DNA from 2 places in the Methylobacterium sp. Leaf85 genome. Region 1 is predicted to be linked to the other one. Evidence: predicted binding sites of a transcription regulator. Region 1 holds the regulator's gene; the other holds the start of a gene.

Region 1 (4,533 bases):
CAGCAGGACGACGTCGGCCTCCTTGAGGACGAGCGAACGGGCGGCACCCGCCGATTGCGGATGGGTGTCGGGCAGGAGGCCCTTGGCCATGCTCATGGGCACGTAGGGGATGCCACTGGTTTCCACGAGAGCCCGGACCTCGTCATCGGCCTGCGCATAAGCCGCGCCCTTGCCGAGAACGATGAGGGGGCGTTTGGCGCTCTTCAGGACATCGAGTGCGCGCTTGATCGCGGAGGGGGCCGGCAGCTGGGCCGGGGCCGCATCGATGACCTTGACCAGGGATTTGGCGCCGGCCTCGGCCTCCATAACCTGGGAGAAGAGCTTGGCGGGCAGGTCGAGATAGACACCGCCCGGGCGGCCGGACACCGCCGCGCGGATGGCACGGGCGACGGCGATGCCGATATCGGCGGCATGAAGCACGCGGAAGGCCGCTTTGCAGAGGGGCTTGGCGATGGCGAGCTGGTCCATCTCTTCGTAATCGCCCTGCTGCAGGTCGACGATCTCGCGCTCGGACGAGCCGGAGATGAGGATCATCGGGAAGCAATTGGTGGTTGCGTTGGCGAGCGCCGTCAGACCGTTGAGGAAGCCGGGGGCCGAAACCGTGAGGCAGATGCCGGGCTTCTTCGTGAGGAAGCCCGCGATGGCGGCCGCATTGCCGGCATGCTGCTCATGGCGGAAGGAGATGACACGCATGCCCGCAGCCTGGGCGAGACGACCGAGATCGGTGATCGGAATACCGGGAACACCGTAGATCGTATGAATATCGTTGAGCTTCAACGCATCGATGACGAGATGAAAGCCATCGGTGAGCTCAGGCTCCGCCGATACGTCGACATCGATTCTCTGGGCCAAAGCGGACATCGTGTTCTCTCCCTGGTTCTTTGCTGTTTTGTTATGATTTGTGACCCGCTGGGCAGGCGAGCCGATGAGGTGACGTCCCCATCGTGGGGCGGCGGGGGCGTCCACGGCCGCACGTCTCGGCGAACCCGTATTTTTCTTAAGTCAGACCGAAAAAATTATGACCTCCTCAAGCAAACAGCTCATGCTTATCTTGAAGACCGTCCGTAAACCTCCCGACCGAAGGGCTACGGAACGTAATGCGTTATAATGCGTGTCCCTACGTCGACAGCGTGCTGTGATGCCACCGCCAATCCGCCGAAGCCTCATCACGACCGCGCTCAGGCCGCGTTACAGTCGGATAACCCTCCGCATCTCTCGACAATTGGTGGCATACCAAATACCAACTGTCAAACGGTTTTGCATGATCTTGCCGGTTTGGTCGGGCTTCAGCGAATGCGCGGCACTGAAACGAACGAGACGATGGCGAGTGCGGCATCGACGCGGCTCCAACGACCGAATGCATGTCCTCCGGATTGCTAGGACAAGAGATGCCACTATTCTTGTGTTGAAGGATTTCTTTGCCCCGAAGCGTTCCTTGTATTTTGAACGCGGGTTTGGCATGCTTCACACCAAGTGTGCTCGACCCTGTGTGCGAGTTGAAATCATTCTAGGTGTCGAAAATGGTTAAGACGGATACGTTTCAAGTAAAGCCCATCGTTGCGACTTCGAGCTTGCGTGCATTGGCCTACGACGCGCTCAAGGAAGCAATCACGAATATGAACATCTATAATCAGCGCGAGGAGGTGAGGCTCGACGAGAGGAAGCTGTCTCTCAACCTGGGAGTGAGCCGCACCCCGGTGCGCGAAGCGCTGACGGTACTCGAGCAGGAAGGTTTCGTACGGTTCGAGGCCCGGCGCGGCGTCTTCGTGATCAAGAAGTCGAAGAAGGAGATCGTCAGCATGATCCAGGCCTGGTCGGCCCTGGAGAGCATGGCCGCTCGCCTCGCCTGCGAGCGAGCCACAGACGAGCAGTTACACTGCCTGCGCGAGCATTTCCCGGAATTTTACGAGGGTCGTCCGTCGGATCATCTCGACGAGTATTCGGAAGCCAATATCCGCTTCCACCAGAAGATCATTTCGCTGGGCCAGTGCGACGTCATCAAGGATATCACCAGCAATCTGCTCATGCACGTTCGCGGCATCCGCAACACGGCCATGCGCCAGGGCGACCGTGCCGCCAACTCGATCAAGGAACACGTGGCGATCATCAAGGCGCTGGAGGCGCGCGACGCGGAACTTGCCGAACGCCTGGTGCGCGAGCACGGCCTCGGCCTGGCCAACCATGTCGAGAAGTACGGCGACTATCTCGACTGAACGGCATCGTCGCCGGTTTCCGGTCGCTGCGACCGCCAATGTCGGCGAACGAGACGAGACAGCCGGCTTCGGTCGGATCGAAGCGTCTGTATCGGCTCGCCGATCCGTCACAGTGATCGAAACGAATCCCCGATTCTGCGGCGAAGCCAGCGACCGGTAGCACCGTCGCTATTGAACGACCACGCCGAGGCGATCGGCCCTCGGGGTGGGATGTCGTCGGGATGGAGCCGACTTGCGAGGCGCGAACCGCCAGCCGGGCTCCGGCGCCGGGATGCCGGCGAATGTCCGCCCAGGAACAAACTCTACCACCGCGTTAACGGAACCCTTGCAGAACACTTCCAGAACGTCTACCGTGTTCGTGTTTTGTTTCAGCGGCGTTAGTCGCGGCCATTGGCTTCAGTGGAAGAGTGATCTGTATGTTGACGCGTAAGCAGCTGGATCTTCTCCAATTCATTCAGCAACGGATGCAGGGGAGTGGTGTCCCGCCCTCGTTCGACGAGATGAAGGACGCGCTCGATCTCAAGTCGAAATCGGGCATCCACCGGCTGATCACGGCCCTTGAAGAGCGCGGGTTCCTGCGGCGCCTGCCGAATAGGGCCAGGGCGATCGAGGTGATCCGGATGCCCGAAAGCCTGACCGGCGCCCCCGCGCCGAAGCCGGCTCCCGCCGGCGAAGTCCGCCGCTTTACGCCCAGCGTCGTCGAAGGCGGACGGTCCAAGGCGACGCCATCCATGCGCCCGCCGACGACCCAGGCTCAGGACGAGAGCGGACGGGCCATCACCATCCCGGTCATGGGTCGGATCGCGGCCGGTACGCCGATCTCGGCGATCCAGAACCAAAGTCACTCGGTCACGTTGTCTCCCGACTTCCTGTCGGGGGGCGAGCATTATGCCCTCGAGGTGCGCGGCGATTCGATGATCGAAGCGGGTATTCTCGATGGCGATCTGGTGGTGATCAAGAAGCAGGACACCGCGAATACGGGGGACATCATCGTGGCCCTCATCGACGATGAGGAAGCCACCCTGAAACGCCTGCGTCGTCGCGGTTCCTCCATCGCCCTGGAGGCCGCCAACCCCGCCTATGAGACGAGGGTGCTGGGTCCCGACCGTGTACAGATCCAGGGTCGCCTGGTCAGCCTCGTCCGCCGCTACTGAGGCCGGTCCGAGGGTGTGTCCGGCAATGGATCGCCTTCGTCGATCTCGGGATCCTGTAGTTTCGCGGTCTCGGCCGGTGTCGAGTGCACAGGCGAGGCCTCGGCCATGACCCGCCGCCACGGAGGCCGGACGTTCGGCGAGCGTGCCGATGTCGCGACAGGACCGTCCGGCCCGAAGCGAACTGCTGTCGCCCCCCGCTCCGCCAGGAACGCCCGATCGACGATGAGGCCGACGCGGCATCCTTTGGGAGCGTCGCGGCGGGCTATGATGATGCTTGCCCTCTCACAATCCTCGGTAAAGGCTCGCTTGTCCTTGACGAGCGCCACGATGCGCCGTGTCTCCGTCCCTGCGGTGCAGCCGACCGCATCGCAACGGCCTTTCGTGGAGACGGATACGGCACCGGCCTTCCGAGAATCGCCGTCCGCCTTGAGCCATTGTTCGAGGACGAAGGCGGGCGGGTTTCCGAGGATTGCGAGCCGGCCGTCTGGGTCGCGCAGGGCCGCGCCCCCACCCTCCCGGTCGATATAGAGGTCGTAGCGAGGTGGCGTGGCGGCGAGCGCGATGCCGAGGGCGGCCGGAGCGAGGCCGATCCAGCGCAGCCCCGACACGGGGAGCGTCAGCAGGAGCAGGGCGAGGGCCAGCAGGCAGAGGGCCGTGCTGCCATAGGCCGGCACGACGAGGGTGGCGTGGCCAAACCCGCTGATCCACCCGGAGATCGTGAGCATCCCCCGTACCGCGAGCCCCATCGCCCACCAGACCGGCTGATCGAGGGCAAAGGGATAGGCGAGGATTCCGAGCACCGCCGCCGGCATCACCGCCAGAGATACGAGGGGCAAGGTCAGCGCGTTGCCGACGATGCCGAACGGCTGGACGGTCTGGAAATGATAGGTCGCGAACGGCGCCGTCGCGATCTGGGCGACCATGGTCGTCGCCAAGGTGCCGAGGACCGCGACGGTGAGGAACCGCCATGCGCGGGCCAAGAGACTGGCGCCTTCGCGTGGCGGCATCCAACGATTGAGCGTGCCCGCGCAGGCGATGAGGCCGGCCACCGCGCCGAAGGACATTTGGAAGCTCGGGCCGAGTAGCCCGTCGGGCTCGCGCGCGAGGGCGATCAGCGCGGCCAGGGCGAGGTTGCGCATGCTGAGCGCGGGACGATCTACGAGGAT
Region 2 (4,533 bases), on a different contig from region 1:
AGAAGACGGCGAGGATGCCGGTTCGAATCCGAGCCGGAACGCCACCTTCGGCGACGTGGTCGCCGCCCGGTTCGACCGGCGCGACCTGCTGCGCGGCCTTCTTGGGGTCGGCGCCATCGCGGCGGTGGTGACGCCCCGCGCGCTCGCCGCCGGCCCGGTCGCGGCGGCGCAGGGACAGGCGACGCCGTTCCCCTTCACGGAGATCGAGGCGGGATCGGACGCTCACCATCACGTGGCCGAGGGGCACGATGCCGACATCCTGATCCGCTGGGGCGATCCGGTCCTGCCCGGTGCGCCCGCCTTCGACCCGCTCAACCAGAGTGCCGCGGCCCAGGCCCGGCAATTCGGCTACAACAACGACTTCGTCGGCTATTTCCCGATGCCCGGCGCCGCCGATCCGGCCGCGCATGGCCTTCTCGTGGTCAACCACGAATACACCAACGAGGAACTGATGTTTCCCGGCCTCGGCCGCCAGGACATCAAGACCGTGGCCTTCAAGGGCATGAATCGCGACCTCGTCGACATCGAGATGGCCGCCCATGGCGGCTCGGTGATCGAGGTGAAGCGTAACGACGGCAAATGGGCCGTGGTGCCGGGGTCGCGATACGCCCGCCGCATCACCGTCGAGACGCCGATGGCCCTCTCCGGCCCGGCGGCCGGCTCCGATCGGCTGAAGACCACCGACGACCCGTCCGGCCGCGCGGTGAAGGGCATGATCAACAATTGCGCCGGCGGCACCACACCCTGGGGGACGTGGCTCACCTGCGAGGAGAACATCAACTATTACTTCTCCGGCACCCTCGCAGAGGGGTCGGCCGAGGCGACCAACCACAAGCGTCTCGGCCTGCCCGGCAACGCCTATGCCTGGGGCCGCTTCCACGAGCGGTTCGACCTGTCCAAGGAACCGAACGAACCCAATCGCTTCGGCTGGGTGGTGGAGATCGCCCCGTTCGATCCCGCCTCCGTCCCGACGAAGCGCACCGCCATGGGCCGGTTCAAGCACGAGGGCGCCGCCGGCATCGTCTCGAAGAGTGGTCGGTACGTCGTCTACCAGGGCGACGACGAGCGTTTCGACTACGTCTACAAGTTCGTGACCGACGCGGCCGTAGACCTCGCCGACCGGGCGGCCAACCGCGACATCCTCGATTCCGGCACGCTGCACGTCGCCCGGTTCGATGCCGACGGGCGCGGGGCCTGGATGCCCCTGGTGTTCGGACAGGGTCCGCTGACACCCGAGAACGGGTTCACCGCCCAGGCCGACGTGCTCATCGAGGCCCGGCGCGCCAGCGACCTCCTCGGAGCCACCAAGATGGACCGTCCGGAGGATGTCGAGGCCAACCCGAAGACCAGCAAGGTCTACGTGATGCTGACCAACAACGGGAAGCGCAAGGCGGCCGACGTGAACGCCGCCAACCCGCGGCCCGACAACCGCTTCGGCCATATCGTCGAACTGACCCCGGACGACGGCGACCACGCGGCCTCGGGCTTCGCCTGGGAAATCCTCGTCAAATGCGGCGATCCCTCCATCGCGGCGGTCGGCGCCACCTTCTCCTCGGCGACAACGAAGGACGGCTGGTTCGGCATGCCGGACAATTGCTCGGTGGACGGGCAGGGACGGCTTTGGGTCGCCACAGACGGGAACTCGCCGTCGAAGACGGGGCGAAACGACGGCATCTGGGCGATGGAGACGGAAGGGCAGGGACGGGGCACGGGCAAGCATTTCTTCAGGGTGCCGAACGGCGCCGAGATGTGCGGCCCCTACTTCACACCCGACGACACCACGTTCTTCGTCGCCGTGCAGCATCCCGGCGAGGCCGACGAGGAAGATCCGAAGGCCATGCCCGCCACCTTCGAGGCGCCCTCCACCCGCTGGCCGGATTTCATCGACGGAATGCCGCCCCGCCCCGCCATCGTCGCGATCACCAGGCGTGGCGGTGGCCGGGTCGGAAGCTGACGGGGCGACGCGATCGCCCCCTCCGGCCAAGGGGGGCAGGCGTGGCCGAGCCCCCGCTTCCGGTACCCCGGCGACACAGCATTAACGGAATCGGCGCAAGCTGCGCAGGAACACCGGGAGAGCGGCTGCCGAAGAGGGCGGCATCGCTTCACGTTTCCGTTTCGTTCCTGTATGGTTGGCCCATGACTCAGCGCGAGACCTCACGTCAGGCCGTTCCGGCCCCCGCCGGCGGCCGGCCGAGCGACCTGTTCGCGGGTGGTCAAGCGCCCGTGCGCGGCGCGAAGGCCGCTTCGGCGGCGCGCGCTCCCCTCGACAGAGCACCGGTCGATGCGGCGGAAGCCGGCTACGACGCCTCGTCGATCGAGGTGCTGGAAGGCCTGGAGCCGGTCCGGCGCCGGCCGGGCATGTATATCGGCGGTACCGACGAGCGCGCCCTGCATCACCTCTTCGCCGAGGTGATCGACAATTCCATGGACGAGGCGGTGGCGGGCCATGCCAGCTACATCGAGGTGGAGTTGGAGGAGACCGGCCACCTCGTCATCACCGACAATGGCCGCGGCATCCCGGTGGACCCGCACCCGAAATTTCCGGGCAAATCCGCCCTCGAAGTGATCATGACCACGCTGCATGCGGGCGGCAAGTTCGACTCGAAGGTCTACGAGACCTCCGGCGGCCTGCACGGTGTCGGCATCTCCGTGGTCAACGCCCTCTCCGACATCCTCGAAGTCGAGGTGGCCCGAAGCCAGGTTCTCTATCGCCAGACCTTTTCGCGGGGCCATGTCCAGGGTCCGCTGGAAACCGTCGGCCGGGTGCAGAACCGGCGCGGCACGCGGGTGCGCTTCCACCCCGATGCGCAGATCTTCGGGGCGCTGAAGTTCGATCCGCGCCGGCTGTTCAAGATGGCGCGCTCCAAGGCCTACCTGTTCGGCGGCGTCGAGATCCGCTGGCGCTGTGCCCCCGCCCTGCTGGAGGGCATCGCCGACGTGCCGGCCGAGACGGTGCACCGCTTCCCCGGCGGCCTGCGCGACTATCTCGCCCGCGACCTCGACGGCAAGGAGCTCGTCACCGACGCGGTCTTCGCCGGCAAGGTGACGAAGCCCGGCGGCCACGGCTCCCTCGAATGGGCCGTCGCCTGGATGGTGGTGGAAGACGGGGTCTCGCACTCCTACTGCAACACGATTCCCACCGCCGAGGGCGGCACCCACGAGAGCGGCCTGCGCGTGGCTCTGCTGCGCGCTCTGCGCGAGCATGCCGAGCGCGTCGGCCAGGCCAAGCGGATGACCTCGGTCACCACCGACGACGTGATGGCGACCTGCGCCTCGATGCTCTCGGTCTTCATCCGCGAGCCGGAATTCCAAGGCCAGACCAAGGACAAGCTCGCCACGGTGGAAGCCTCGCGCATCGTCGAGACGGCGATCCGTGACGCGTTCGACCACTGGCTGGCCGCCTCCCCGGCCCAGGCCAACAAGCTCCTCGACTGGGTGATCGACCGGGCCGAGGAGCGCCTGCGCCGACGCCAGGAGAAGGAGGTCGCGCGCAAATCCGCGACTCGCAAGCTGCGCCTTCCCGGCAAGCTCGCCGACTGCTCGAAGGCGGGTACGGCCGGCTCGGAGATCTTCATCGTCGAGGGTGATTCCGCCGGCGGCTCGGCCAAGCAGGCGCGCGACCGCGCCAGCCAGGCCATCCTGCCACTACGCGGCAAGATCCTCAACGTGGCCTCGGCCAGTCGGGACAAGATGGGCGCCAACCAGCTCATCTCCGACCTGACCCAGGCGCTCGGTTGCGGCACGGGCAACGGCTACAAGGGCGAGGACCTTCGTTACGAGAAGGTCATCATCATGACTGACGCCGATGTCGACGGCGCGCATATCGCATCCCTGCTGATCACTTTCTTCTACCGGCAGATGCCCAAGCTCATCGACAAGGGCCATCTCTACCTGGCGATCCCGCCGCTCTACCGGCTCCAGCACGGCGCCAAGACGGTCTATGCCCGTGACGACGCCGACAAGGAGCGCGTGATCAAGACCGTCTTCAAGGGCGGCAAAGTGGAGATCAGCCGCTTCAAGGGCCTGGGCGAGATGATGCCGGCGCAGTTGAAGGAGACCACGATGGACCCCAAGAAGCGCACGCTCCTGCGCGTGGCTGTCCTCGACGAGGCGCGGGATTCCACCGGCGATGCCGTGGAGCGGCTGATGGGCAACAAGCCGGAAGCCCGCTTTGCCTTCATCTCCGAGCGTGCCGCCTTCGCCGACGAGGCGACACTCGACATCTGAGGACAGGCGGGGCGCGAGTTCGGCCTATCCGAGCCGCCTCTCTTCCCGGGGGTGGAGCGCCAACGGAGTCGGTGGCGAAGAGCCGCGCGGCGCCTCCCCCAAGTCGCAGACGCGGCACATCCCGCGATGAACTCCAAATCACCCTTCGCTTGCGCTCCGGACGTCCGGACCAGGGTGAATTGCGAGAGAGGTCCGTCAACGCAAAAACCCGGCCGCAAGGCCGGGTTTTTCACGTAGACGATCCTGATGCCGCGCGATCCTCGATGAGGACCGCGCGACGATCATGGACGATCCTAGTAGGTGCCG

Evidence for each region. Region 1 encodes LexA, which represses DNA repair genes until DNA is damaged. Its sites were predicted from a motif close to TGTTCNNNNTGTGTTCNG; they were not measured.
Region 2: the regulator LexA is predicted to act here: its motif matches at 2,106-2,123, upstream of parE (DNA topoisomerase IV subunit B).

What each region holds. Positions count from the first base shown of each region.
Region 1 covers NZ_LMME01000032.1:227,317-231,849, reverse strand. The annotation lists gene oxc (oxalyl-CoA decarboxylase) at 1-861, opposite strand, end outside; gene ASF08_RS18940 (GntR family transcriptional regulator) at 1,521-2,213, shown strand; gene lexA (transcriptional repressor LexA) at 2,630-3,367, shown strand; gene ASF08_RS18930 (ComEC/Rec2 family competence protein) at 3,361-4,533, opposite strand, start outside.
Region 2 covers NZ_LMME01000034.1:39,603-44,135, forward strand. The annotation lists gene ASF08_RS21350 (PhoX family protein) at 1-1,954, shown strand, start outside; gene parE (DNA topoisomerase IV subunit B) at 2,137-4,227, shown strand; gene ASF08_RS21360 (outer membrane protein) at 4,521-4,533, opposite strand, start outside.